Regions from separate parts of the Mycobacterium appelbergii genome, predicted to be linked through region 3. Evidence: predicted binding sites of a transcription regulator. Region 3 holds the regulator's gene; each other region holds the start of a gene.
What was found. The regulator LexA, encoded in region 3, represses DNA repair genes until DNA is damaged. The targets are predictions, from matches to a motif close to CGAACANNTGTTCG.
Positions count from the first base shown of each region.

Region 1: M1247_RS28970 (HNH endonuclease signature motif containing protein) is a predicted target of LexA. The motif match lies at 1,286-1,299, and genes of this name have one in related genera.
Region 2: M1247_RS26980 (HNH endonuclease signature motif containing protein) is a predicted target of LexA. The motif match lies at 3,208-3,221, and genes of this name have one in related genera.

Region 1 covers NZ_JAMQTH010000015.1:78,666-88,321, reverse strand. Annotated here, with positions in the region: gene M1247_RS28970 (HNH endonuclease signature motif containing protein) at 1-1,281, opposite strand, end outside; gene M1247_RS28965 (glutamine synthetase family protein) at 1,436-2,755, opposite strand; gene M1247_RS28960 (aminotransferase family protein) at 2,839-4,203, opposite strand; gene M1247_RS28955 (aldehyde dehydrogenase family protein) at 4,238-5,611, opposite strand; gene M1247_RS28950 (N,N-dimethylformamidase beta subunit family domain-containing protein) at 5,807-7,846, shown strand; gene M1247_RS28945 (APC family permease) at 7,896-9,284, opposite strand; gene M1247_RS28940 (FadR/GntR family transcriptional regulator) at 9,628-9,656, opposite strand, start outside.
Region 2 covers NZ_JAMQTH010000013.1:153,772-163,427, forward strand. Annotated here, with positions in the region: gene M1247_RS26975 (WS/DGAT/MGAT family O-acyltransferase) at 1-1,100, shown strand, start outside; gene M1247_RS26980 (HNH endonuclease signature motif containing protein) at 1,368-3,203, opposite strand; gene M1247_RS26985 (ferredoxin) at 3,447-3,635, shown strand; gene M1247_RS26990 (carboxymuconolactone decarboxylase family protein) at 3,640-4,179, opposite strand; gene M1247_RS26995 (TauD/TfdA dioxygenase family protein) at 4,176-5,021, opposite strand; gene M1247_RS27000 (hypothetical protein) at 5,055-5,396, opposite strand; gene M1247_RS27005 (aromatic ring-hydroxylating oxygenase subunit alpha) at 5,393-6,655, opposite strand; gene M1247_RS27010 (SDR family NAD(P)-dependent oxidoreductase) at 6,674-7,417, opposite strand; gene M1247_RS27015 (2Fe-2S iron-sulfur cluster-binding protein) at 7,434-8,459, opposite strand; gene M1247_RS27020 (FAD-binding oxidoreductase) at 8,520-9,656, opposite strand, start outside.
Region 3 covers NZ_JAMQTH010000003.1:396,086-405,741, forward strand. Annotated here, with positions in the region: gene sthA (Si-specific NAD(P)(+) transhydrogenase) at 1-1,282, shown strand, start outside; gene M1247_RS09210 (trypsin-like serine peptidase) at 1,279-2,109, opposite strand; gene M1247_RS09215 (proteasome assembly chaperone family protein) at 2,282-3,325, shown strand; gene M1247_RS09220 (alpha/beta fold hydrolase) at 3,358-4,380, shown strand; gene M1247_RS09225 (PhzF family protein) at 4,452-5,138, shown strand; gene nrdR (transcriptional regulator NrdR) at 5,145-5,594, opposite strand; gene M1247_RS09235 (LysM peptidoglycan-binding domain-containing protein) at 5,756-6,235, opposite strand; gene lexA (transcriptional repressor LexA) at 6,443-7,165, shown strand; gene M1247_RS09245 (LGFP repeat-containing protein) at 7,201-9,414, opposite strand; gene M1247_RS09250 (acyl-CoA dehydrogenase family protein) at 9,570-9,656, opposite strand, start outside.

The DNA.
Region 1 (9,656 bases), on a different contig from region 3:
GTCTTTGCCTTTTTGTGTCTTCCAGCCCTTGTTGGTCAGCATCCGGTGGTCGCGCCTGCAGGCCAGCGTCAGCTCGTCGATATTGGTTTGCCCGCCCACGATCCAGTCTTTCTGGGCGTGGTGCACCTCGGACCAGTACGCCGGTGCGGTGCATCCCGGGCGCGTACAACCACGCTCCTTGTCATACAGCACGATGCGCTGCCCCGGCGAGGCGATGCGTTTGGTACGGCCGAGGTACAGCGGGACTTCCGAGTGCGAATGGTAGACGCACAGATAGTGGTAGGCGTGGCTCGCGATTCGAATGACATCGGCCATCGGCAGCATGCTGCCACCGCCCGTCACTGCCCAGCCCTTGCCGGATTCGATCTCAGCGAGCGTAGTGCTCACCACGATCGTGCACGGCAATCCGTTGTGTTGCCCCAACATGCCCGAAGCCAACATCGCACGGCCTACCGCATTGAAGGCGTCATGCTGACGTTGCCCCGCGGTGCGGGTGTCGCGGTCGACGGTCTCCTGATCGGGTTTGTCGTCGACACAGGCGGTTTCATCACTAGGGTTGCACATGCCGGGAGCCGCCCACTTGGCGTTGATGGCCTCCCACGTAGCCCGGGTCTCGGCGTCGACCCGCCCTCTGACCTCTGACGTTCCGTCACTCTCCTGTTTGCCGAAGGTCAGAAACCGGCGCCGGGCCCGCTCGGCGTCTGACGGCTCCTCGCCGTCCTGGTCGAGCAACAGCGCCAACCGGTCAGCGGCGTGCTGCAAGGCGTCGGGGCCCAGCGTGGACGCGGCCCGCGCCAGAGTCACCTCGGCTTGGTCGCGGGTGCACGCGTCGACCCATTTGGGCAAGTGCGAGAAGAACTTCCGGATGACCTTGACGTGTTCGCCACCGATGTCGCCGCGGGCCACCGCGGCAGCCGTCGCCGGCATCAACGGCTGCAACGGCTCGCCGGTGAGCCCCCGCCGTGGCCCCAGGTCCTTGGACTCCGCGATCCGCCGGGTCGCCTCAGTCGGACTGATGCGCAACCTCTCGGCCAGTGTTTCGCGCACCGTGGCGCCGCCGAGGGCCGCAGGAGTGGCCTGCTGCACGATCCCGGCGACGATGCTGTTGTCGACCGCCCCTTGCGCGCGCTGCATGCGCTCCCGACGGGTCGCCAGGCCGAGCAGGTCTGGCAAGCTCAGCGAGTCATGGGAGGCTTTCGCGATTTCGGCGCCTTCGGCTTCCCATGCGGCGTACCGGGCCAGCAAAGCCTCCCGATCCGTCTGCGCAATAGCCGAGCTCATACATCGAACACTAGTTCGACCATCCGACAAAAATGCCCGCCGGACCGCCGGGATTTGGGACGTATGACTACTGCCGGGACTGTTGAAACCGAAGTGTCCAAAGTTTTTTCAATACGGTGCTGGCGGTGGGCTGAATGCGACACCAAGACCGCACTTACAGACGTTCGAATCCTCGGAACTTCTCCCAATCGGTGACTGAGCGGTTGAACTGCTCGAGTTCGATCTCAGCCGTCCGCGTGTAATGACGCACAACGTCCTCGCCAAAGGCTTGCGCAGCGACGTCGCTGGCCTTGAACGCGGTCAACGCCTCGGACAGGGTCCGCGGCACACGCGGTAACTCGGCAGCATAGGCATTACCTGCCAATGGGTCTGGAAGCGTGAGTCCTTCCTTGAGGCCGCGCAGCCCGGCCGCAATGATCGCTGAGACAACCAGGTACATGTTCGCGTCGGCGCCGGGCAGACGATGCTCAAACCGCAGTGATCTCCCGGAACCAACGACGCGCAGCGCACAGGTCCGATTGTCATGTCCCCAGCAGATTGTCGTCGGCGCGTAACTGCCATCGACAAACCGCTTGTACGAGTTGATATTCGGCGCGAACATCAACGTCAACTCCGGCAGGTATGCCAATTGCCCGGCCAGAAACCCACGCATGACATCGGAGAATCCGTGCTGTCCATCGTCAGCCATAACCGGCGCGTTGTCGTGGTCGCGCAAGCTGAAGTGAACATGGCAGGAATTTCCCTCGTAATCCCCCAGCTTGGCCATGAACGTCGCGCTGTAGCCCGCGGCGGCGGCGATCTGCTTGGTGGCGAACTTGGCCAACGCGTGATTGTCGACGGCGGTCAGCGCGGGATTCACTCCCAGCACGATTTCCTGTTGGCCCGGGCCCGCCTCGCTGAGCACACCCTCGATGTCGATGCCGGCAGCCTCAAGTCCGTCAGCCAGTGATGTGAGGAAACTTCCTGTGCCGCGGGTGTCGAGCAACCCGTAATCGCTGCCGTAATCGCTAACCGGACGAAGTGATCGATACCCGTCCTGCCACGCTTGTCGGTAGGTATCGGCGAAGAGCTGAAATTCCAGCTCCGTACCGATCAGCGCGTTCCAGCCGCAGTCGTTGAGACGGTCGAGTTGGGTACGCAACAGCTGTCGGGGCGACACCGTGACCGCAGCACCGGTGCTGTCGAAGACATCGGTGAACGCGAGCACCGATCTGGGGTGCCATGGCAATCGGCGCATCGAGGTCAGATCGGGCCGCATCACGAGATTGCCGTAACCCGTCGACCACGACGCCAGGTCGTAGCCGTCAACGGTATTCATCTCGACGTCAGTGGCCAGCAGATAGGTTTGTGCTTCGCACCCGCCGCGGCGCGTGACGTCCAGGAAATGCCGGGCGTTGACCCGCTTACCTTGCAGCCGACCTTGCATGTCGACGAGGACGAGCTCGACCACGCCGATGTCACCATCGGAGACCATGGTGTCGAGTTCGTCGACACTGACATACCGCTGCGCGCCGAGCCCACTGTATGGCGAGCAGTTCGCGAGGTCGGGCGGTCCCGTCACCGGGTGGCGCCGACCGACTGCGCCTTGACGTAGGCCTCCACGCTCTTGACGCTGGCGGCGAAACGCTCGACCAACTCTTCGAGTTCGGTGTCGGTGGCGATGAAGGCCGGCGAAAGCAGCGTCTGGTCTCCCGCGAAACCGTCCCGGGTCGGCTGGGTCGAGTAGATCAGGAGTAGCCGCTGCAGCGCCTCCTCATCGATCCGGCCGGCCACTTGCAGTGCCGGGTCCAACAATTGCGATCCGTCGCGGGGATCGACATAGCTGACGCCGAGTAGGAAGCCGCGCCCCCGAACTTCGCGGACCATCTCGCAATCCTCGAGTGCCCTCCGGAGTTCTCCGAGCAGCCACGGCCCGCGCTCGCGCACGGTGTCGACAAGACCGGTGCGCTTCAGGTGAGCGATGACCGCGGAGCCGACCGCGCACGACAGCGGCGCACCGTCCCAGGTGTGTCCGGGTTCGAACGACCGTGAACCGTTGGCGACCGCTTGGTAGACGTGGTCGGCTACGAGCATGGCACCCACCGGGAAGAATCCCGCGCCGAGTCCCTTGGCCGTGGTGATGACATCGGGCCTGATCGGCATCTGGTCAGCTGCGAACCAGGTGCCGGTGCGACCGAGACCGGTCACCACCTCGTCGAACCACACCAGGAAGCCGTGCTTGCGGCGCCGTTCATCCAGACCGCGCCAGAACGCCTCGGGCGGTGAGTATCCCGGCAGCGAGGCGGCGCTGACAGGCTCGATGAGGAATGCGGCGACCCGTTCGCCGTCGCGGTCGAGAATCTCGTCGAGTGCCGCCAAAGCCGACTGTCCGGTGGGATCGAACAACCACGTTGACGGCGGGATGTGCGGCTGTTGCTGGATGTATGGCTGGTAGGGCGCCTGCAGACCGGGACGCCCGGTGAGCCCGAAGGTCGCAACGCTCGCGCCGTGGTAGGCCTGAGCCGGTGACACCACAAGGTGGCGTTTCTCGTCTCCTCGTTCGACGTGGTAGCTGCGCACCATTCGCAACGCGAGTTCGTTCGCTTCGGTGCCGCCCGAGACGAAATGCACTCGGTTGAAACCGTCCGGTGCGATCGACGTGAGGTCGCGTGCGAGTCGCTCCTGGGCCGGTGTGGTGGCGTGCACGTTGTACAGGAAAGAGATGGCTTTGGTCTGGTCGGCGACCGCTTTCAGGATTTCCGGCACCGCGCCGTGGCCCAGGCTGGTGACCATCGCACCGCCCGAAACTCCGTCGAGGTATGCGTTTCCGGCGGTGTCGTAGAGCCACATCCCTTCGCCGCGTTCGATAAGTGGGTAGGAGCGGTCGAGTTCTCGGATGAAGACGTTGGTTTCGTCGGCAGTGACGAATGATCGGTCAACCATGGTGACAGGTCCTTTCGGCGAGTGTGTCGGTGGTCTAGTCGTCGGCGATGAAGACGTTCTTCTCCTCGGTGAAGGCATCGAGGGCGTCCGGGCCGAGTTCGCGACCCAGCCCTGATTCCTTGAACCCTCCGAACGGCGTCGAGTACCGCACCGAGGAGTTGCTGTTCACGCTGAGCGCTCCAGCCTGGATACGTCGCGAGACCCGCAGGGCCCTGCCGACGTCGCGGGTCCACACCGATCCCGACAGACCGTAATCGGAGTCGTTGGCGATCGCGATGGCGTCATCTTCATCGTTGAACGGAAGGAGGACGGCGACCGGGCCGAAGATCTCTTCGACCGCTACCTTGTCCCGGGGTGATACTGGTCCGAGTACCGTTGGCGCAAACCAGTATCCGGGACCGCTGGGTGCATGACCGCGGATCGCCACCGGAACGTCGTCGTTCAGAAAGCTTGACACGCGGGCATGGTGGGCCGCTGTGATGAGCGGACCCATCTGCGCGGATTCGCTCGATGGATCCTCGACGCGAAAGCCGTGCACCGCCGGTTCGAGAAGACCGACGAAGCGGTCAAAGACGCTTTTCTGCACCAGTATCCGCGAACGCGCGCAGCAGTCTTGACCGGCATTGTCGAATACGGACGAAGGCGCGGCCTCGGCCGCCTTCTCCAGATCCGCGTCGGCGAAGATGATGTTGGCGCTCTTGCCGCCGAGTTCGAGTGTCACGGGCTTGATCTGGTCGGCACACCCGGCGAGCAGGTGTTTTCCCACACGGGTAGAGCCTGTGAAGACCACTTTGCGCACCAGGGGGTTGTGGACGAATCGCCCGCCGACGACCGGCCCCCGGCCGGGCAACACGGTGAAGACGTCGTCGGGCAGCCCTGCACGACGGGCGAGTTCGCCGAGTCGCAGTGCGGTCAGCGGCGTTGCCTCGGCCGGTTTGAGCACCACGGTGTTGCCTGCCGCGAGTGCGGGCGCGAGACCCCACGCGGCGATCGGCATCGGGAAGTTCCACGGGACGATGATGCCGACGACCCCCAGTGGTTCGCGGAAGGTGAGGTTCACCCCGCCCGCCACTGGTATCTGGCGACCGAACAGCCGCTCAGGTGCCGCTGAATAGTAGTTGAGCACGTCGCGGACGTTGCCCGCCTCCCAGCGGGCGTTGCCGATGGTGTGGCCGGCGTTGCGCACTTCGAGTCGGGCGAGATGCTCCAGGTCGGCGTCTACTTCGTCAGCAAACCGGCGCAGCAAGCGGGCGCGGTCACCGGGAGCAACGCGAGACCAGCTGTCGAATGCCTTGTGCGCGCGCAGGATCGCTTCATCGGCTCCAGCCTCGCTTACCAGGTCGACGGCCTGGAATGCCTGGCCGGTACTGGGATCGACCAGTTCAAGCTGTTCGTCCGTACCGGTCACCGACGCGCGCGGCCTCACAAGGCCGCCGCGCCTGCGGACGGCGCAAGCGCAGCCCCAAATTCACCAAAAGGACCTTGCATAGGTCCCTTTCTACAGACCGCCCGGCCCACGCGTCAAGGCCGAGCGGATGAACAGCCCGACATTCGACCGCCCGTATAGTATTAAGGACTCGTATCGAGTCCTTTTAGGAGGGGCATGGCGCTCAACGCACACGGTGACGAGCTCATCGGCTACACCGACAGCTGGTCGGTAGCTCCCGGCGAGGACATCCGCCTACACGCGTCAGCCAGTGCCGGCGAGGTCGTCCTCGACCTCGTGCGACTGCGCCATGGCGACCCCAACCCGGCTGGACCGGGACTACTGGTCGATGACATCTCTTCCGACGTGAGTGGCACCTATCAGGCCCCGGAACAACAGATCCACGCCGGCTCGTACGCGGTACTGTCTGCCGATCGCGCGGCTGCAGCGGCAAGCACGTTGGCGATATCCCTGTGGACGCGGCGTCCCGCTGCAGGTCACCGGCAGACCCTTCTGCACCGCGGCGAGGCAACCATCTTCCTCGATCCAGGCGGCGCACTCGGCGCAAAGGTGGGCGACAGCACCCTGATGGCCGAGCGTCCCCTTGCCCGCGAGCGCTGGCACGAAGTGGAGCTGCGGCTGGGCACCGCAACGGCGCTTTTCGTCGACGGCGCCGCGGTCGCCACCGCAACCGCTCAGATTGACCCGCCCACCGGACCGGTCACTGTCGCAGCGACCGGGAGCCGCTCGGGCCCGTGTGATTTCCTGACGGGAAAACTCGAAGAACTCCGACTCGACGACCGCAGCTACGATGTCCGCGATCTCGAGCTCGTCAACGGCCCGACACTCGCGGTCACCGGGCGCAGGTGGGACGACGACACCACCGATTTCCGCGCCGCGCCAGAACAATACGCTGCCGTGTACTTCCACGAAGATGACCTCGACGACGCCGGGTGGCCGGTTACCGCCACCTACACCGTGCCAGGGAGCCAACGCAGTGGCATCTACGCGTTCCGCTTGCGCGCAGGCGATCTCGTGGACCACATACCGTTTGTGGTGACGCCTCCGCGTGGCACCGCAACGGCGGACATCGCGCTGCTGCTACCGACCGTCACCTACCTCGCGTACTCCAACGAACGCCTCATCGCCGCACCGGGTGGCATGGTCCCGACCGACACCGCGTCCGAACCCGCCGATGCCGACCGGTGGCTGGCCAAGCATCCCGAAGCCGGATCCTCAATATACGACCGACATCCCGACGGCACCGGCGTGTGCTTGGTATCCATGCGCCGTCCGATCCCCAACATCCGACCCGACTTCGTGTGGTGGAACACCAACGCGCCGGAACGCTTTGGTGCAGACCTCTATATCGCCGATTTCCTTGACCGTCGCGGTGATCCGTGGGACGCCCTTACGGACCACGATCTGCACGAACAAGGTGTGCAGCTGCTGAACCGCTACCGCGTCATCGTCACGGGCACCCATCCCGAGTACTGCACGCGAAACATGCTCGTCGCGCTGCAGTCGTACCTGGAAAGTGGCGGACGCCTGCTCTACCTGGGCGGTAACGGCTTCTACTGGGTGACGTCCATCGACCCGCAACACCCCTACCGCGCAGAAGTGCGTCGCGGACTCAACGGCACCCGCGCCTGGACCTCCAGGCCGGGCGAACTGCGGCATCAGACCACCGGCGAACAGGGCGGCCTCTGGCGCTACCGCGACCGTTCGCCGAACCGACTGGTCGGAGTCGGGTTCACCGCCCAGGCCGACTCCCATGCGACGGCTCCCGGCTACCGACGGACCGATGCGAGCCACCGCCCGGAATACCAGTGGGTCTTCGCCGGGGTTTCGGATTCTGAGATTCTCGGTGACTACGGCCTCTACCTCGGCGGCGCGGCGGGATACGAGATCGACCGCCACGATCCCGAACTCGGCTCACCCGACGAGTCGGTAGTCCTGATGAGCTCAGCGGGAGCCCACCCCGCGGCGTACCTACTCGTCGTCGAGGACACTGAAGTCACCATCGGCAACCCGGCCGGCCCGGACAATCCTGACGTCCGCTCAGATGTCGTCCTACTGCCCTACGACGGTGGCGGGTGCGTCTTCAGCGTGGGATCCTGCTCCTGGGCAGGAAGCCTGTCCCACAACGGTTATGACAACGACATCTACCGGATCACCGACAACGTGCTTCGGCAGTTTCTCACCGTCGACCGGTAACGGCCCAACCCGTTCATCGCGCGAGACCGCGGTGCTCAATTGTGTTGACTCACTGGCCGTGGCTGGTACTGACTGCGGGTACACCACCGTCAGGCACAATACTCACGGGGTCGTTGACGGACAGTTCGGGCGGGGCCTCCCGGAATCCCTTGGTCAGCACCGCGAGGTAGAGCACGCCGATCGCGAGCCAGACCGCGCCCATGATCTTGGCGGTGCCATCGAGGGCCAACAGCAGAAACACATCGATACAGGCCCCGATCAGTGGTGATACCACGAAGATCAGCGGATTGAGACGCTCTTCGCGTCGCCTGCGCAGGAAGTACGCGATGACTGACACGTTGACCATCGTGAAGCCCAGGAACGCGCCGAAGTTGATGAAGGACGTCGATACCGCGAGGGTCATCCAGATCGCTGCAAGCCCGACAACGCCACACGTCAGGATCGCGTTGACCGGCGTGAGGAATCGCTGCGAGAGCTTGCCGAAGAACTTCCGTGGAAACACCCCGTCACGGCCCATGGCGTACATCAGGCGAGCCGAACTGGCTTGCGCGGCGATGCCTGCGGTGAACTGCTGGCACACCAGCGCGGCCAGGAAGATCGCACCGAACAGGTTGCCGCCGATGGTCCTTGCGATGTCGGAGCCGACTGAGTCGGCCAGCTCACCGCCGGGGGCGACCAGCGACAGCAGATAGAGCGTGACGACGAAGATGGCCCCACCGACGACCGCGACCAGCACAAGTCCGAGCGGAATGTTGCGTTTGGCGTTCTTCGTCTCCTCGCTGAGTGTCGTGACCGCGTCGAAACCCAGGAACAGATATGCCGCCACCGCAGCGCCCGACGCGATCGGCCCGAGCGTGTGGGTGACACCGATCAATGGTTCGAGCGAGAACAGCGCGCCGGTACCCCCTTCGCCGACCAGGTGATTGATCGTCAAGGCGATGTAGAAGACCAGGACCAACATCTCGAACAGCACGAAGAGGAAGTTCGCACGATCGGCGACTTTGATGCCCAGATAGTTGATGACCGTGGTGAGCGTGATGAACGCAACCACCCACACTGCCTTCGGAACCGCAGGGAACTCCGCGCTGAGGTACGCGACCCCGACCAGCCAGATCACCAGCGGAATGAACAGGTAGTCGAGCAGAATCGCCCAACCCACCAGGAAACCCGTCCGCGGACCGATGGATTTGCGCGCATACGTGTACGCACTGCCCGACGCCGGGTGCAGACGCGCCATAGTTCCGTAGCTCAGGGCGGTGAACAGGATCGCGATGGTAGCGAGGATCATCGCGCCGGCGCTCGCGCCCTCACTCTGCGTCGCGATGACACCGAAGATGCCGATGCCGATGAGCGGACCCATGTATGCCAGTCCGAAGAAGATCACCGCGCGTAGCCCGATGGTCGGTTCCATGTGCCGTGCGCCGACCGAGTCAGCCATAGTAGTGCTCCTGCATCGTCCAGGGGGATGGGATCGCAAGCGCTTCTGTGTTTCTCGTGCCGCTCGCACACCACTGGGACCGGTGCTCAGTCATTCCACACAGCGATCCGCCCGACCTGGATCGACGAAGTGGAAAACGACTGATGACCAAAGTCGACCGTCCTTCGTAGTGCGCATGCAAACGCTGGCGAGACTTATTGGACCTCTAACAGGTCCACAAGTCAATAGTCAGATCTTCGTCAGCGGTGAGACGGGAGCTGCGCCAGCACCAAGCAGCGGGGTGAGGGCAGGGCCGACGATCGTCAGGCCGAGCCGCACGATGGGCCCTTCTCGCGAGCCGTGGCTATCGGCGCGACAGCGTCTTCAGCAGCG
Region 2 (9,656 bases), on a different contig from region 3:
TCGCCAGCACGCCGCTGGACCGCAGCCGTCCGTTGTGGGAAATGTACTTCGTCGAAGGCCTGGCGAACGGGCGCATCGCCGTGGTCAACAAGATCCACCATGCGCTCGCCGACGGCGTCGCATCGGCCAATCTGCTGGCCCGCGGGATGGACCTGCAGCAGGGCCCGCAGCGCGACCGTGATTCCTACGCCACCGATCCGGCGCCGTCGGGCAGTGAGCTGGTGCGTTCGGCGTTCCGTGATCACCTGCGCCAGATCGGCCGGCTGCCCGCAACCATCAGTTACACCGCGCAGGGTGTCGGACGGGTGCGACGCAGCAGCCGCAAGCTTTCGCCCCAGCTGACCCGCCCGTTCACGCCGCCACCCAGCTTCATGAACCACGTATTGACCCCGACCCGCTTGTTCGCAACCGCGACGCTGGCGCTTTCCGACGTCAAAGAGACCAGTAAAAAGCTCGGGATCACGATCAATGACCTGGTGTTGTCGATGTCCTCGGGAGCGTTGCGCACATTGTCACTGCGTTACGACGGCAAAGCCGACCATCCGTTGTTGGCCTCGGTGCCGATGAGCTTCGACTTCTCCACGGACCGGATCTGGGGCAACCGGTTCAGCGGCGTGCTGGTGGCATTGCCGGTCGATGTCCCTGACACCGCCGAACGGGTGCGGCGGTCGCGCGCGGCCGCCAGCCTGGCCAAGGAGAGCCACCAGTTGATCGGCCCCGAGCTCATCGCGCGCTGGGCTGCGTACATGCCACCGGCACCGGTGCAGGCGGCGTTCAAGTGGCTGTCCAACCAGGACGGTCAGAACAAGGTGCTCAACCTCAACATCTCCAACGTGCCCGGCCCACGCGAGCGCGGCAAGGTTGGCGGAGCGACGGTCACCGAGATCTACTCGGTGGGCCCCATCACTGCGGGCAGTGGCTTGAACATCACGGTGTGGAGCTATGTGGATCAGCTCAATATCTCAGTGATCGCCGACGACGCCACTGTCGAGGACCCGCACGAGGTCACCGACGCGATGCTCGACGAATTTCGTGACATCCGAACCATCGCAGGGCTTTCCGAAGAACTGACGGTCGTCGAGACCGCTATGCCGCAGTAGTCCCAGCCATCGACACCGCATGTGTCCCTGCGTGACAACAGGCCACGCGGCGCCGTATCGTGTTGGTTGACAGTCTGTTTCGTCGTTGTTGCTGTCGGTGAGGTAGGTCTGGGGGTGGCCGGGTCATCTCGGGTGTCGGCGGCGTGGTACCCGGGTATATGCGGATCAGGCTCGGCAAGGTGGCACATGCCCCGGGGCGGGCGTGTGTCATCAGGATCGGTCCGAGGACCGCGCGGGTTCGGGGCAAGCCCCGGGCTTGCGTAGATCTCAGGGTCCGCGTGCTTGGTTGTTGCTGTGGGCGTAGGTGGTGCTGGTGGTTTGCCGGGGGTCGGGGTAGGCGCCGGTGTCGGGTTTGGAGTCGATCGCCGTGGGGGCGTCGTCGAGCCAGTCCAGGGGAATCCACGGGCTGAGCGGGGCCGGGTCGTGGAGGTCATCGGTACTCGGTGGGGTTGGGGTGGGCTGGTCATGCATGTTGGCCCATTCGCGGTCCCATTCCAGGATCGCTTCGAGGTCACATATTGGGATTGACTGGGGGTGCCAGTCGAGGTCTGCGATTGTGTTCCCGTGTGGTTCGCGTTGCGCGTTCCACTGTGGCTCGCGTCCTGTGTCGGACTTCGGTTCGGGTTCTGGCTCGCACTCCGGTTCGGGTTCTGCTTCGCGGTCTGCTTCCGGCGCCGGTTCGGGTTCTGCTTGCCGTTCTGGCTCGCACTTCGGTTCTGGCTCGGGCTTCGGGTTGGGCTCGGGGTTTTGGGGTGGGGTGAGCAGGAGTTCGGGGCGGTGGTGGTAGTTGATGCGGGCTTGGCCGTGATCCAGTGCTGGTGGGGGGTGCCAGGCGACTTCGCCGGTGTTGGTGATGGTGGTGGTGTAGCCGCCGTCGGAGTGAACCAGACGGTTGTCGGGCCCACACGCGAGGGCCATGTCATCGACGTTGGTGTAGCCACCGTCGGCCCAATCCGCCACGGCGTGGTGGACCTGGCTGCCGTAGGCACCCACGGTGCAACACGGTTTGGTGCAGCCACCGTCGCGGGCGATCAGCATGATCCGCTGGGCCGGGGAGGCGATGCGCCGGGCCCGGAAATGATTCAACGCGGATCCGGTGGCCCGGTCGAACACTGCGAGGTGGTGGTTGGCGTGGGCTGCCATCCGAATGACATCGTTGATCGGCAGCCTGGTGCCACCACCGCTGTGGCCGATCCCGGCGCGGGATTCCAAATCGTGCAGGGTGGTGCGGATGATCACCGACACGGGTAGCCCGTTGAGCTGACCGAGATCCCCGCTCATCAACGCGATCCGTCCGATGACGATCAGTGCGTCGTGTTGGCGTTGGGCCAGGCTGCGGTGATCGTTGTCGATCTGGGCCTGGGTCGGGATCCCGGTAGTACAGGGTTCCTCATCGTCGGGATTGCACATGCCGGGGGCCGCGAGCTTGGCGAACAGCACTTCCATGACTGCAGCCAGTTCGGGGCTCAGTCGGGCGGTCAGATCGGTCAGCGCGTCGCGGCCCTGTTTGGCCATCGTGACCCCGCGTTTGCGTTCACGTTCGGTCTCATCGGGTTCGGGGCCGTCCTGGTCGAGCAGAAACAACCGCAACTCGGCGGTGTCTTTGAGTTCTTTGGGCCCGACCCCGACGGCGACGCGGACCAGGTCGGCTTCAAACTGCTCACAGGTGGTGGGGTCGATAAACCCGGGCAGCCGACCGATCACCTCGCGCAGGACTTTGACGTGATCAGCGTTGATCAGCCCGGCCTGCTCGGCGGCGGCGACCGCCGCCAACAGTGGGGGCAACGGTTCACCGGTCAGGGTGCGCCGCGGCCCCAACTCGGCCGCCTCGCCCAGCCGGCGGCCGGCCTCAGCGGTCGACAGTCGCCACCGGATCCGCAGCACTTCGTTCCAGGATTTGGCCCCCAACTCCCGCGGTGAACAATCAGTTTGCAGCTGGGCCAGCAGTCGGTGGGAGACGGCGGGCACCTGGCAGCGCAGCGCCTCGTACTCATCGAGCACAGCGAACACTTCAGCGCGGGTCAACGAGCCCACCTCGCAGGCGGCGAACGCGTCAAACGCCGCCCGCAACCCCGCTATCGCCGCGACCACACCACCCTCCATTCATCGAACATACATTCGACCACCGACAAAAACAGCCCCGTCCAGCACTGCAGGGGTCACTGGGGCCAGAGGGGTCAAAGATATTTGCAGGCCCCGCATTTGGAGAGTGACGCTTGCTCGCTCTGAACCCTGAAGGGGGATTGGCGGCCAGGTGCGCGATAGGCCCTTTCGCGGTGGCGCAACGCGCGCTACAGTTTATACAAGATTGATTTGGATAAACTGTAGATTGCGATGGGTCGAGACGTGAGAATCGAAGTGGATCGGGACCTTTGCGAAGGAAACGCGGTCTGTGTCAACCTCGTACCGCACCTGTTCGAACTCGATGACGACGACTATTCGGTCGTCAAAATGGATCCGGTGCCCATCGAATTGGAAGAGCAGGCCGCGCGTGCAGTCGCCGAATGCCCCCGGACAGCGCTGAAGCGCAGTTAGCCCGTCAAGTCCGCTCGTCCTGCACTCCGAAGGTGTTGACGGCCAACGCGAGGAGTTGATACCCGCCGATGGTGAACACCAGGTCCATGCATTGTTCGCGGTCGAGGTGATCGGCCAAACGGTCCCACGTCGACTGCGTGATGGTGTTGAAGGCGACCAGATCGTCCACGGCGCGGACCACCACGTCGTCCAGCGCGTCGGCGCATCGGGCGGTGCGGATGCCGTCGATATCGTGATCGGTCAGGCCGGCCCGCTGCGCGATGGGCAGATGGTGGAACCAGAGATAGTCACAGTCGCAGCGAAGGACGATCCGCAGCAACGCGACTTCCCGAATGCGCGGCGTCAGACGAGATTCGCGTAGCAGGTAGGCATTGAACGGAAGGTAGGCGCGCGTCAGATCGAGGTGGCGGACCAACGTGGCCAACACATTGCCGGCACCCTCCGGGTTGGCCCGCTCCGCGGGGATGAGCGACGACAGCGCCGCACGGGTGCCGTCGTTCCATTGTGCAGAGGGTAAGGGCGTCAACCGAACTGGACGTGTCACTGGATCGGTTCGTCGCCGAGCACCGTGGTGCGCAGCATTTCACGTGGGGAGTTCGGGTCGTACGGGGCTGCGCGGTGCAACACTCCGCGGTTGTCCCAGATGACGGTGTCGCCGACGGACCAGCGGTGGCTGTAGACCTTGTCGCCCGCGGTGGCATGTGCGAGCAACTCGTCGAGCAGTGCCTGGCTCTCGGCGGGTTCCATGCCCACGATGTGATCGGTTGAGGCACCGAGTACCAACGACTTACGGCCGCTGCGGTGCGTCCATACCAAAGGGTGCTCGTGAGTGGGGCGTGCGCGCCACCGCATCAACTGTTCTTCGGTGGGGTCGGGATTGACCCGGCGCTGCGAGGCTTCCAGTGAGTGCACCACTCGCATTGCCTCGTAGCGCTGCTTCTCGGCATCGGGCAACGTCTCGTATGCTCCATAGGCGCTGGCGAATTCGGTCTCGCCGCCGGTTTCTGCCACGTGCACCGCGGACAGCACAGTGGCTTTCTGTGGGCACTCGTCCTTCAGCGGCGTGCACCCGTCGATATGCCAGTCGAACGTCGCCTTCAGATACGCTGCGGACGAATTCTTCGACGTGTCAAGGGTGATCGGATAGATGCCCGACACAGGATGATGACCGTCGGCGGAGTGGTCGATGTCGCCGAGCCGGCGACACAGAGCCACTTGGGCCTCGGGATCGAGGTTCAGGCCGCGGAAGACGAGGACACCGTTGTCTTCTAGCGCGTCGAGGATGGCCAGGCCGAGGCCTTCGTCGGAGGCCAGATGGTCGGCGTCCACGCCGCTGACTTCGGCACCGACGGACTCGGTGAGTTTGGTGATGGTGAGCAGACTCATCGGGGTGTCCCTATCTCTGGTTTCGGTAACGGGTCATGGCACGGGTTCACCGGTGCGGATCATCACGGCATCCGCAGCATCGACGGGGGAGGGTTGGTGCATGATCTCCACCGACATCGCCACCATGATCAGCGAATAGATCAGGTGTAGAAGATTGAGCGCATCCTCGGGAAGGCCGTCGAGCGGGAACTTGTCGCAGTACTCGATCGCCTCTTCGAGTCGTGGGAAGAATGCGTCGTAGAACTTCTCCATCTGTCTCATGTCCGACGACACACGGGCATTCCAACGTTCGGTCTCGGTGGCCAGACACCAGGTCGGAGCGAATTCTTCGAGCTCCGCGAAAGCACTGGGCAACATGGCTTCTGACATGGTCACACCCCGACTTTGTTGCGCTCGCGCTGATAGTCGTCCACCCACTCGACCGCCACCTTGTGCAGGTGACGCACCAGGATCTCCTGGTCGCTGAGCGGGAAATCGTCGACGACGCCGTACTCGAGGGCCGCCTGGGTGCCGCCGAGCATGCCCGCGTCCTGCAAGGCGAATTCCTTGAGCACCACCGCAGCGACCTCATGTTCGATGCGCTCACGCACCGTTCGGGCGGGATGAAAGTAGGTGTAGGCCTCGAAGCGATGCGTGTTGTGTGAGGTCGGCCAATACCGGTACAGCAGATACCATCCGCCGTAGATCAGGATCTCGGTATTGGGAAAGATCTGAAAGTTGCTGATGCCCCACGGCTCGATGCCACCGGGGTTCAGCCCCGCGGGCAGTTCACCGATGTCCGGGGTCCGCCAGGGGCCGACCAGCCCACTCTGCGTGGCCCGTTCGATCGGGTACATGTACTCCGGGGCCAGGAGCCAGCGGCGGGTCCCTGCGGTGGACACCACCCGGTGCGGGCCGTCGAGTTGAAAATGCCCGCAGGTGAAGCCTGCGTTGGGTTTACGTACCTCTGGCGGCACCTGCTGGGTATGCAGTGCCGGCACGTGGTAGTACTCCTGGAAGGCGTCGGCGAAGATCTTCCAGTTGCTGTTGTTGTGCGCGACCCAGTCGTAGCGCTCGGTGAGTTTGCCGAATGGATAGTCGTCCAGGCCCGTGATCATCGGGCCGAGGAACTCGCGCAGGTTCTGCCTCGGTTCGGGATCGAAGTTGATGAACACGAAGCCGTTCCACACATCGCACTGCACAGGCACCAGCCCGTAGTCGGCGCGGTCGAATCCGAAGAACCGGGAGTCCTCGGGAACGTGGGTCAGGCTCCCGTCGAGGCTGTAGCGCCAACCACACTGCCTGCACTCGAACGTTTCTCGAACCCCGGAGGCCTGCTGGTCGGCAAAGTCACTCCACACCAACTTGTTTCCGCGATGACGGCAGAGGTTGTAGAACGCCCGGATGTGGTTGTCGCTGCCCCTGACGAGAATGATCGACGCGCGGGCGGCCTCGATCTCCTTGGTCACGTAGCTGCCGACAAGCGGTGTTTCCTCGACGCGCGCCACGTTGAGCCAGGCCCGCTTGAACACCGCTTCGCGTTCGAGTTCGTAGAACTCCGGTGACGTCGAGTCGCGGAATGACACCGGGCCGGTACCTAGTTCGGGATAGTGCTCCGTCCAGGAGCCCTCGGTCGGCTTAGTCCATTGCACCATGCGAACTTTCCTTTCGTTTCACATCACTGCCCCGCCGTTCACACCGAGTACCTGTCCGGTGATGAAGCCGGCCTCCGCCGAGCACAGAAAGCCCACTGCCGCAGCGATATCCGCGCCGGATCCCAAGCGGCCCAGCGGGATGTTCCCGGCGATCTGCTCATTGGACGGCAGGTATCCGGCCGCCTGGGACTGGTGCTGCATGGGCGTCTCGATCCCCGAGGGTGGGATGTTGTTCACCGTGATGCCGTGTGCGGCGTACTCACGGGCCAGCGACTTCGTCAGCGTGATCACGGCGCCCTTGGAGGCCGCGTAGTGCGCGGCGAACGGTGATCCCCGCTGCGCACTCGAGGACGAGATCATCACGATCCGGCCCCAGTTCGCCTCGATCATGTCCGGGAGTGCGGCTCGGCAGCAGTAGAACGTGCCGGTGAGGTTGACCTCGATGATCCGTGCCCACGTCTCGTCGGTGATCTCGAGGAACGGCGAGTATCCGAATACACCGGCACTGGTGACCAGGGCACTGACGGGACCGAGTTCGCTCCGGATCTTGTCGAAGCCCTGGTTCACGGCCCGGCTGTCGGTGACGTCGACGCCGATCGCGACCGCGGTCACCCCCGCCGCCCTCAGGTCATCGGTAACCCGTTGGGCCGCAGCCTCGTCAAGGTCGACGACGGCGACACTGAACCCGCGGCGGCCGAGTTCGTGACACGTCGCCTCGCCCATGCCCGACGCGCCGCCGGTCACCACGGATACCTGCGTCATCTTGTGCTCCTCGTACTTAGTCATAGACCACCCGTATTGTGCGACTGGTCGGCAAAGACTGGCAGGTGACGACCCAACCGTCGGCGATCTCGTCGTCATCGAGCGCGTCGTTGTTCAGGATCTGGGCACTGCCCTCGGTCACCCGTGCGATACACGTTCCGCACGAACCTGTTTCACATGATGACGGGGCTCGCAGACCAGCCATGCGTGCGGTCTGCAACAACGTGTTTCCGCTCCGGTAGGGCACGGTGACCGTGCGCCGGTCCAGCTCGATGGTCACCTCTTCGGTGAGGGACGCGGCAGCTGTCGGGCTGTCGACGGTCGAGCTGACCGTGAACCGCTCAAGGCGGAGTCGGTCACCGGCGACTCCCGCTGAGATCAATGCCTTCTCGACGGTGTCCATGAACGGTGCGGGCCCGCAGACATAGAAGTCGGCATCGGCGGTTTCCGTGGCGAACGCCTCGACCTGGGCGGCCGTGACCAGGCCATGGTCGTCATCGACGTGATGGCGCACGTGGAAGCGGGTGCGGTGGCGCTGTTCGAGGTCCGTCAACGAGTCGGCGAAGATGATCGACGAGCGGCTGCGGTTGGCATAGAACAACCGGGAGGCCCGGTCGGTGGTCTCCAGGGCTGACCGCAGCAGCGAGTACACCGGCGTGATGCCGCTGCCCCCGGCGAAGGCCACCAGCTCGCGGTCCTGGTCGCCCAGCACGAACCGGCCCTGCGGGGGCGCGACGTGCAGTTGGTCGCCCGCGGCCGCGGTGGAGTTCAGCCAGTTGGACACGACGCCGTCCCGGTCTCGCTTGACGGTGATCCGCAAGTCCTCGTCGAGGGCAGGCGAGGATGACATGGAGTAGCAGCGCCGGTGCTCCCGCCCGTCCACGTGCACCAGCAGCGTGACGAACTGGCCAGGGAGATAACCGAAGTCGCTTATCGCCGGCCGGTCGAACACAAGAGATACCGCGTCCGGGGTTTCACGCACCACGTGCTTGACGCGTAGCGGCGTGAAGCCCTCGACCGGGGTGGTGACGGGATCGGACATCCACCCGAGAATATCAACTACTTGTTATCAATATCAAGTACTAGATAACATGCTCACGCGTCAGTCCGGAACTCCCTTTCCCGGGTTCATCAGCCCTCGCGGATCCAGCAGTTGCTTGAGGCCACGCATCAGGTCCAGTTCGCAGCTGTCCTTGTAGTCGGCGATGACGTCGCGCTTGGATTGTCCGAGGCCGTGCTCGGCGCTGATGCTGCCGTTGAAAGCCGCCGTCTGGTCGTAGATGACGCCGGCCAGGTCAGTCGCTCGCGCACGAAAGTCGTCGGCGTTGTATCCCGGCGGCTTGCTGAGGTTGTAGTGCAGATTGCCGTCGCCGACGTGGCCGTAGGTGACGATTCGGATGCCCGGGACAACCTTCTCGAGCGCTCGGTCGGTGCGTTCGACAAATTGCGAGATGCTGCTGACAGGGACGGTGACGTCGTGCTTCAGGCTGGGCCCCTCGTGATTCTGAGCTTCCGAAATGCCTTCCCGCAGCGCCCATAGCGCCGCGGCCTGAGCCGGTGACGATGCTATTGCTGCGTCGGCGATCAGGTCTCGCTGAACCGCTACCTCCAACACCGATGCGATCACGTCGTCGAGACCGGCTTCTGGCAGTGAATCGCTGAGCTCCACCAACGCATACCACCGATGCCGATCAGCGAACGGATCGCGGGTGCCCGGTGAGTGGCGCAGCACGAAGTCCACGCTCTGGCGAGACATGATCTCGAATCCGGTCAACCGGTCGCCTGCGACCTCGCGGACCACACCGATCAGGTCCACTGCCGATTGTGTCTCGGGTATGGCTACCCACGCCGTGGCACGGCTGCGCACCGCCGGAAACAGTTTCAGGACCGCAGCAGTGATGATCCCGAGCGTGCCTTCAGCTCCGATGAAGAGCTGTTTCAGGTCGTAGCCCGTGTTGTCCTTGCGAAGTGCGCGCAGCCCGTTCCAGATTCGACCGTCGGGGAGTACCACTTCGAGCCCGAGGGTCAAGTCGCGCATCGTTCCGTAGCGCAGCACCGCTGTGCCACCCGCGTTGGTGGCGAGGTTTCCACCGATCGTGCAACTACCTTGTGCGCCAAGGGAGAGCGGAAACATCTTGTTGGCACCGGCCGCCGCTTCCTGCACCGCCTGCAGAACCGCACCGGCTTCTGCAGTGATGGTTTGGTTGGCGACGTCGACGTCGCGTATCCGACGCATGCG
Region 3 (9,656 bases):
CGTCAACACCGGCACCATCCCCTCGAAGACCTTGCGCGAGGCCGTCGTCTACCTCACCGGGATGAGCCAGCGCGAACTGTATGGCAGCAGCTACCGGGTCAAGGAGAAGATCACCCCCGCCGACCTGATGTCGCGCACCCAGCACGTGATCGGCAAGGAGATCGACGTCGTGCGGTCACAGCTGATGCGCAACCGCATCGAGCTCTACACCGGCCACGGCAGGTTCATCGACGAGCACACCATCGTCGTCGACGACCCCAACCGTGCCGAACGCATCACGGTCCGGGGCCGCTACATCGTGCTCGCCACCGGCACCAAACCGGCACGCCCGCCCGGAGTCGAGTTCGACGAGGAACGCGTGCTGGACTCCGACGGCATCCTCGATCTCAAAGTGCTGCCCACCTCGATGGTGGTGGTGGGCGCCGGAGTCATCGGGATCGAATACGCGTCGATGTTCGCTGCGCTCGGCACCAAGGTGACCGTGGTCGAGAAGCGCGACAGCATGCTGGACTTCTGCGACCCCGAGATCGTCGAGGCGCTGCGCTTCCACCTGCGCGACCTGGCGGTGACGTTCCGGTTCGGCGAAGAAGTGACCGCCGTCGACGTCGGTTCGGCCGGCACGGTGACCACCCTGGCCAGCGGCAAGCAGATCCCCGCCGAAACGGTCATGTACTCGGCCGGCCGCCAGGGCCAGACCGATCACCTGGAACTGGGCAATGCCGGCCTGGAAGCCGACAACCGGGGTCGCATATTCGTCGACGACAACTTCTGCACGAAGGTCGACCACATCTACGCCGTCGGCGACGTCATCGGATTCCCGGCGCTGGCCGCGACCTCGATGGAGCAGGGCCGGCTCGCGGCTTATCACGCGTTCGGCGAGCCCACCAAAGGCATGATGGACCTGCAACCGATCGGGATCTACTCGATCCCCGAGGCGTCCTACGTCGGGGCCACCGAGGTCGATCTGACCAAGGACTCGATCCCCTACGAGGTCGGGGTGTCGCGGTACCGAGAGCTGGCCCGCGGGCAGATCGCAGGCGACTCCTACGGCATGCTCAAGCTGCTGGTGTCCACCGAGGACCTGAAGCTGCTGGGCGTACACATCTTCGGCACCAATGCCACCGAGATGGTGCACATCGGCCAGGCCGTGATGGGTTGCGGCGGCACCGTCGAATACCTGGTCGACGCGGTGTTCAACTATCCGACTTTCTCGGAGGCGTACAAGGTCGCGGCATTGGACGTGATGAACAAACTGCGGGCGCTGAGCCAGTTCCGCGCTTAGCAGTCGGTCGCGAACGCCGCCGGTGCCGCGTCCCCGTCACCGCCGGCCTCCGCACGCGCCAACAGCCGGCCGACCGAATCGTCGAACACCGGTGAATACGAGACGTCGTCGTCACATCCGCCGCCATCGGGACCACCGACCAACCCGGTCACCGTGGCCCCGATCACCCACGGTGCACCGCTGAAACCGTCGGTGAGCCCGGCGCACTGCAGCGACGGAAACCCTTCCGGCGACAACCCGGTCACCCCCCGGCAGCCCAGCGCGCCGCCGCCGACACCCATCGGATAACCGGTCACGCTCACCGCGCTGCCCGCCGCGGGTGCAGAGCCGAGTGACAGGCCTTCGCCTGTCTCGGACTGGACCAAACCCCGTCCATCGCGGCTGACCCGGGCGATCGCGAAATCAGCGTGGGGGTCCTGCTCGGCGATCCAGCGCGAATCCAGGTAGACCGTACCCACCTGCCAGACGTCGTCCGCCCCTTCCTGAAAACCGGGGATGAATGCGGTGTCGACGCCGTCGGCAAGGCAGTGCGCCGCCGTCAGGATCAGATCGCCGCCGGGGGTGTCGAGGACGGCGGCGCTGCACGTGTGCAGTGAGTCCGCACCCACTCCCCCCAGAAACAGCGCCCCCACCCTCGGGTCGGGTGTGACAGCCACGGCGACGGCGTCGGCCTGCACCTGGTTTTCGGGCTCGGCGGCAGCCGAGGTGGCCGGACGTGTTTGGGCGCCCGCCGCCCGCTGGTGTGCAGCGGGGGCACATGAGCCGACGACGACAGTGACCGCGACGGCGACCATCGCGCTCAGCACCGCACACCGGTCGGGCCGCATACCCATCAATCTTGCCTGATATTCGTGAGTGAACCGGAATGTCAGCCCGGACCCCTACGTTCCACGGGGCAGGGCGAACGAGCGCCGCCGGAATGCGCGACACTAGATGGCATGGGTACGACGGTGCCGGCACAGCCGGCGACTTCAGTGCCATGGCGAGGAGGCAGGACGAATGGACGATAGCGGCGACAATTCCGAGCAGCATTACCAGCCCGACCAGAGCGGTATGTACGAACTCGAGTTTCCGGCACCGCAGTTGTCCACCTCCGATGGACGCGGCCCGGTGCTGATCCACGCGCTGGAGGGCTTCTCCGACGCGGGCCACGCGATCCGGCTCGCCGCCGAACACCTCAAGAACACGCTGGACACCGAGTTGGTGGCGTCGTTCGCCATCGACGAACTCCTGGACTACCGGTCGCGGCGGCCGCTGATGACGTTCAAGACCGATCATTTCACCGGCTACGAAGATCCCGAGCTCAATCTCTATGCGCTCCACGACAGTGTCGGGACACCGTTTCTTCTGCTCGCCGGCCTGGAGCCGGACCTGCGTTGGGAACGGTTCATCACCGCGGTTCGGCTGTTGGCCGAACAACTCGGCGTTCGCCGGGTGATCGGCCTCGGCACCATCCCGATGGCCGTTCCGCACACCCGACCGACCACCCTGACCGCACATGCCAACGACAAGGAACTGATCGCCGAGCACACCCCATGGGTCAGTGAGGTGCAGGTTCCGGCCAGCGTGTCCAACCTGCTGGAGTTCCGGATGGCGCAGCACGGTCACGAGGTCGTGGGCTACACCGTCCACGTTCCGCACTATCTTGCTCAGACTGCATACCCGCCTGCCGCCGAGGCGCTGCTGGCCGAGGTCGCCAGAACCGGTTCGCTCCAGCTACCGCTGGGCGCACTGTCGGAGGCCGGAGCGGAGGTGTACGGCAAAATCAACGAGCAGGTGGAAGCCAGCACCGAAGTCGCTCAGGTGGTGGCCGCGCTGGAGCGCCAGTACGATGCATTCGTTGCTGCACAGGAGAATCGGTCACTGTTGGCGCGCGACGAGGAATTGCCCAGTGGTGACGAGCTCGGCGCCGAGTTCGAGCGTTTCCTTGCCCAGCAGAGCGGTGAGAAGTTCAAGGACCAGGGGTACAAAGAGGGCCATCCGGACGGGTTCGGCGACGGTTTCACCGACGGCGGTTTTCCCGACGATCAGGACCACCCGTAGCGCAGCACGACACCGATAGCGAGATTGGGACCATGACGGAACGCAAAACCAATCTGCGCCCTGTGCACGAACGCACCCCGACAGTGGAGTTCCGCACCATCCACGGCTACCGGCGGGCCTTCCGCATCGCCGGATCCGGTCCGGTCATCCTGTTGATCCACGGCATCGGTGACAACTCGACGACCTGGAACACCGTCCAGACCAAGCTCGCGCAACGATTCACCGTGATCGCCCCGGATCTGCTCGGCCACGGTAGATCCGATAAGCCGCGCGCGGACTACTCGGTCGCGGCGTACGCCAACGGCATGCGCGACCTGCTCAGCGTGCTCGGCGTCGACCGGGTGACGGTGGTCGGCCATTCGCTCGGCGGCGGGGTCGCGATGCAATTCGCTTACCAGTTCCCACAGTTGGTGGAGCGGTTGATTCTGGTCGGTGCCGGCGGCGTCACCAAGGACGTCAATTTCGCGCTGCGGATCGCCTCGCTGCCCATGGGCAGTGAGGCGTTGGCGCTGCTCCGACTGCCGCTGGTGCTACCCACGGTGCAACTCGCCGGCCGCGTCGCAGGCGCGCTGTTCGGCTCGACCGGCCCCGGCCGGGACATCCCGAACATGCTGCGCATCCTGGCCGATCTGCCCGAACCGACCGCATCGTCGGCGTTTGCCAGGACGTTGCGCGCGGTGGTGGATCGCCGCGGCCAGGTGGTCACCATGCTGGACCGCTGTTACTTGACTGAATCCGTTCCCGTGCAGTTGATCTGGGGAGAATCCGATTCGGTGATCCCGGTCAGCCACGCACATATGGCGCACGCGGCAATGCCCGGTTCCCAGCTGGAGATCTTCGAGGGATCCGGGCATTTTCCGTTCCACGACGACCCTGACCGCTTCGTTGCGGTGGTCGGGCAGTTCATCGACACCACCGAGCCTGCGGTCTACGACCAGGATCTGCTGCGCAGCCTGCTGCGCGTCGGAATCAGCGAGTCCGGCATCTCGGGACCACCCGATACGCAGGTCGCGGTGCGGGATGCGATGGGCGCCGACGAACGCAGTGCGACCTGAGCTGTCGGCGCTCTTGCTACCGCATGCGCGCCCCACGCGATCGGGCCGAAGGCACCACGTAGCATCGGCGTATGGCCATCGACGTGACCGTGCTGCGCGTTTTCAGCGACCCCGACGGCAAGTTCGGTAACCCTCTCGGTGTGATCGACAACAACAGTGTCGACCCCGCCGATCGGCAGCGCATCGCCGCCGAATTGGGTTACAGCGAAACGATATTCATCGACCTTCCGGAACCGGGCGCCAACTCGGCGCGGGCCCGCATCTTCACGCCCGCCGCCGAGTTGCCGTTTGCCGGCCATCCAACCGTCGGGGCGTCGTGGTGGCTGCGCGAGAACGGGCTTCCGGTCAAGACGCTGCAGGTGCCCGCCGGAATCGTGCAGGTCTCCTACGACGGTGATCTCACGGCGGTGAGCGCCCGCTCAGAATGGGCACCCGAGCTGGCCATCCACCGGCTGGACTCCCCCGAAGAAGTGCTGACCGCAGATTTGGACGACTATTCCGATGACGTCGAAAACTATCTTTGGGCGTGGGTCGACAAAGACGGCGGAGTTTTACGGTCCCGGGTGTTCGCCGCGCATATCGGTATCCCCGAGGACGAGGCGACCGGCTCGGCAGCGGTGCGGATGACCGACTACCTCAGCAGTGACCTGACCATCATCCAGGGCAAGGGGTCGGTGATCTACACGCGCTGGAGTCCTGAAGGATGGGTACGCGTCGCCGGCCGGGTCGTCAGCGACGGCGTCGCGCAGCTCGACTGACGTCGGCTAGCCGCGGTGCGCCCGCAGGGCCTCAATTTCTCTTTCGAAATCCTCTGCAGACGAGAACGACCGGTACACCGACGCGAAGCGGAGATACGCCACTTCGTCGAGCTCGCGCAGCGGACCCAGAATCGCCAACCCGACCTCGTGCGAGGGAACTTCGGGTGATCCCAGGCCGCGCACTGCGTCCTCGACCTTCTGGGCCAGCAGGTTGAGCGCGTCGTCGTCGACCTGTCTGCCCTGACATGAGCGACGCACGCCCCGCACCACCTTCTCGCGGCTGAACGGTTCGGTCACCCCGCTACGTTTGACCACGGCCAGCACGGCCGTCTCCACGGTGGTGAACCGGCGGCCACACTCCGGGCAGGATCGGCGGCGTCGGATGGCCTGACCCTCGTCGGTTTCCCTGGAGTCCACGACCCGCGAATCGGGATGGCGGCAGAACGGACAGTGCATCACCGCTCCTTCGTCACGCCGCCAGACAATTAGTTCGAGCGCCCTTGAGCGTACTCGCGGGACCCCAGCAAAAGTCACCGCCGGGTCCAGTGGGGCGTACCGGGCGGCAACGCCGGCCACTGACGTTGGCCGCCAGCACGTTTCACTGCCCATGACTCAGGTCAGCCGACGGGTGCGATCAGCGTCTGACCGGCGTCAACCGCCGCAGACTCGAGCTGGTTCAGGTCACGGATCTGCTCGACCACCTGCGCGACCGGGGCATCGGGCGCCACCCGCCGAGCTACATGCTGCAGCGTCTCCCCGGACTGCACCTGGACCACTGCCAACTCGGTGGGCACCGGCTCGGGCTGCCCCATGACCCCGCCGAACTGCGCCACCAAGCCCAGCCACACCGTGATGCCGGCAGCCACCAGCGCCAGCAGCACCGTGGTGGCCGGGGTGATCGGAGGACGGCGATGAGAGGCGCGCGACATCAGTACGCCGGTACCGCGGTGCTGCAGTGCGGCGCCGGCGGGCCGGACCGGCCCTGGCCTGCGGGTCGGACGCCCACGGACCGGGCGACGGACCGGCCGGCGGTCCTGATCGGGAAGGACCCGCACACCGGAAAAACGGCTATCGACTCGGGTATCGAGGAGGACCATCTGACTGCCTTTCGTTCTGGCGTGTTCGCTCTTGTGTTCGAATATAGTCGCTCAAGTGTTCGATTGATAGAACGTGTGATCGAACTGTTGCCAAACGCTAGACCCGGCCACCGACAAGTTCTCGGTCCCGGCTCGGCGACCCGGGTAGCCACGACACGCCTCGAACACATGTTTGATTAATGCGCGGCCGACGATTACATTCAGCGCATGAGCGACGACAGCAGCGACACCACGGCCGCGACCGACAGCGCTGGCACTGGCGCTGGACGACGACGCACACAGGACAACGGCCTCACCGAGCGTCAGCGGACGATTCTCGATGTCATCCGTGCGTCGGTGACCAGTCGCGGATACCCGCCGAGCATCCGGGAGATCGGTGACGCGGTCGGGCTGACCTCGACGTCTTCGGTCGCCCACCAGTTGCGCACCCTGGAGCGCAAAGGCTATCTACGCCGCGACGCCAACCGGCCGCGTGCGGTCGATGTGCGCCCGTCCGACGAACCGGCCGCCACACCGCTGGTCACCACCGATGTGGCCGGGTCCGATGCACTGCCGGAGCCCACATTCGTTCCGGTACTGGGGCGGATCGCCGCCGGTGGGCCCATCCTGGCCGAGGAGGCCGTCGAAGACGTCTTCCCGCTTCCCCGCGAACTCGTCGGGGAGGGCTCGCTGTTTCTGCTCAAGGTGGTCGGTGACTCGATGGTCGACGCGGCCATCTGCGACGGCGACTGGGTGGTGGTGCGTCAACAGAATGTGGCCGACAACGGCGACATCGTCGCGGCGATGATCGACGGCGAAGCGACCGTGAAGACGTTCAAGCGGACCAAGGGCCAGGTCTGGCTCATGCCGCACAACCCGGCCTACGACCCCATTCCCGGAAACGACGCGGCGGTGCTGGGCAAGATCGTCACGGTCATTCGGAAGATCTGAGGCCGCGGGCCGACCACGGCCTCAGATCTTGACACTCAGTCAGCCCGGACGAAGCCATTCGTCCGGGCGAACTCCTCACTGGCGAACCAGATCTCAGCGACCGCGTCGTCATACTCGGCGCTGTCGGGTGACCAGTACTGCCCCGACTTCGTATCCGCCTTGATCGGGTATCCCTCAGGCGCCCGATGCGGATCCTCCAGCGGCAGGTGAATCGCGGTGGCACTGGGTACCGGCTCGTCGAATTCGATCGCAGCATGGCGGCCACTGTGGGTTTCGGTGTCCGTCTCATACCGGGGCAGTGCCTCGATACGGGTCGGTGCGGTATCGACGTTGTCGGGATCGTCGAAGTCGGCCGCGGCGAACCCGAGGCCCTGTTGCGGAGTCTCGAGCTCGGCCTCGACCTCGTCATCGTCGTCAAGGTCGGCCTCGACGTCGACCTGGTCCGGCGCATCGAGATAGTCCGCGTCGTCAATCTGATCGTCGTCGAACTCATCGTCGAATTCGGTGGCGAACTCGGCATCGGACCGCCCCCGCGCGCTGGACAATTCACCCGCTTCTTCGTCGTCGTCCTCGGGATCATGGGTAGCCATACCGGCACCGGCCGGGGACGCCCACTGGCTGACCGGCATCGCGATGTCAGTGGGACCGTCGAAGGGGGACGCTCCCTGCGTCTGGTGATAACTGTCGGTGAAACGGGACGTGGCCGCGTCGCCGCTCTCGTAGTCGGCGGCGGGCTGATACGGGTCCGGGCTGTCAATGCCAGACCTCTCGGTGTACTGCCCCTCGTCGTAGGGGCGGTCTTCTTGATGCCCCTGGTCATAGCGGCCCTCGTCGTAACCGCCGTATTGATCGTCGTCGAACGGGTCATGGTCGAACTCGTCGTCGTCCCGGCCACGGCGGCGGTGCCACAGCGCGGCGCCGACGATGAGCCCCGCGAGCAGCAGCACCGGGATCAACGCGAGCAGCCACCACCAGTTCCAGTGCCACGAGAAGGGCTTTGTGTCATCGGTATCCGCCGCCTGGGGCCCACCAGGCGCCGGCGGCTGATCCAGTCCGGGGACCTGCAACCCGGCCAGCTCCGAGGAGAGGTTCGACGGCTCGGTGGTGAAGGTGTTGTCCGAACGGTCCCAGGAGATTGCTCCCCCGCTGAACCGCTGGGTGATGACAGTGCCGTCTTCGGTCTGATCGGCCATCGGCGCGCCGAGCTCCCCCTGCGCCCCGCCCAACTTGTCCCACGCCGCATTCATGGCACCGCGGACGATCACCGCACCGTAGTCGGGTGTCAGGAAGATGACCGGCTTGTCGGCGGCGGCGAAGGTGGCCACCCTGCTGTTCTGACCGAATCCGCCGTCGGTTTCACCGCTGATCGGGAATCCCAGGTCGCCCTCCGGACCGCCGACACTTTCGTACTTGTCCAGCAGCTGGCCGGTGATGGCGTTGGCGCCGGTGTCGGGGGTGTAGAAAACCTTGCCGCGGGCATAGTTCTGGCCGATGCCGCCCGTGTTGCCGATCGGGTATTGATCGCCGTCCTTGGCACCCAGCGGACCCATGTCGCCACCGGCGGCGCGGCTGGCCGCAGCGATCGCCGAGGCCGGATCGTCGGGAACCGCCAGGCCGGCGAGCTGATCGGCCAATTCCGGCGGCACCGTGGTGAAAGCCTTGGTCTTGCGATTCCAGGACACCTCGCCACCGGTGAACTTCTGCGAGATGGCGTCGCCGCGATAGGCCTCGTCCTCGGACGGCACGCCCAGGACACCGGAGGATCCACCGAGCTTGTCCCAGGCGGCGTTGATGGCGCCGCGCACCACCCTGGCGCCGGTTGCCGGGGTCCAGAAAATGACCGGGTTGTCGGGTCCGCTCAGGGTCGAGTTGCGACTGTCGGGCGCCAGCCCGGCACCCTCGTCGATGGTGGGAAATCCGAGATCGCCCTCCGGACCGCCCTGGGCCTCGTACTTCTCCAGGATCGCGCCCTGCATGTAGTGGGCGCCCGTGGCCGCAGTGAAGAACATCTTGCCGCCGGCGAAGTCCTGGACGAATCCCGGACCCGCGGCATAGACATCTCCTTGGCGCGGGCCCAGCGGACCGCCGTCACCGCCACTGGCATCCCAGGCGGCGGTCACCGCGGCATCGGCATCCGATTCCGGAGTCGCTGCGGCCACCGGCGCCAGCAAGCCGGTCACCGCTACCGCAAGCAGGCCGACCGTCATCCGCCGAACGACTGTGTTCAGCCTCGCTCCCGGCCTCGTCATGCACCCTCCCCAGGTGTTCGGCAAAGTTCCACGGGAAATCTCCCGCCCGACAACTCTGCGTCAGCAGGCAACGATAACCAAGGCACATCGCCGATCATGAGCGAAAAACCCCCGAAATTGGCTCCTGGAAGCACCAAAACAGGGTGTTGCGGCGGCTAGACGCCCAGGCTGCGACCGATGATTTCCTTCATGATCTCGGTGGTGCCGCCGTAAATCGTCTGCACTCGCGCGTCCAGATAGGC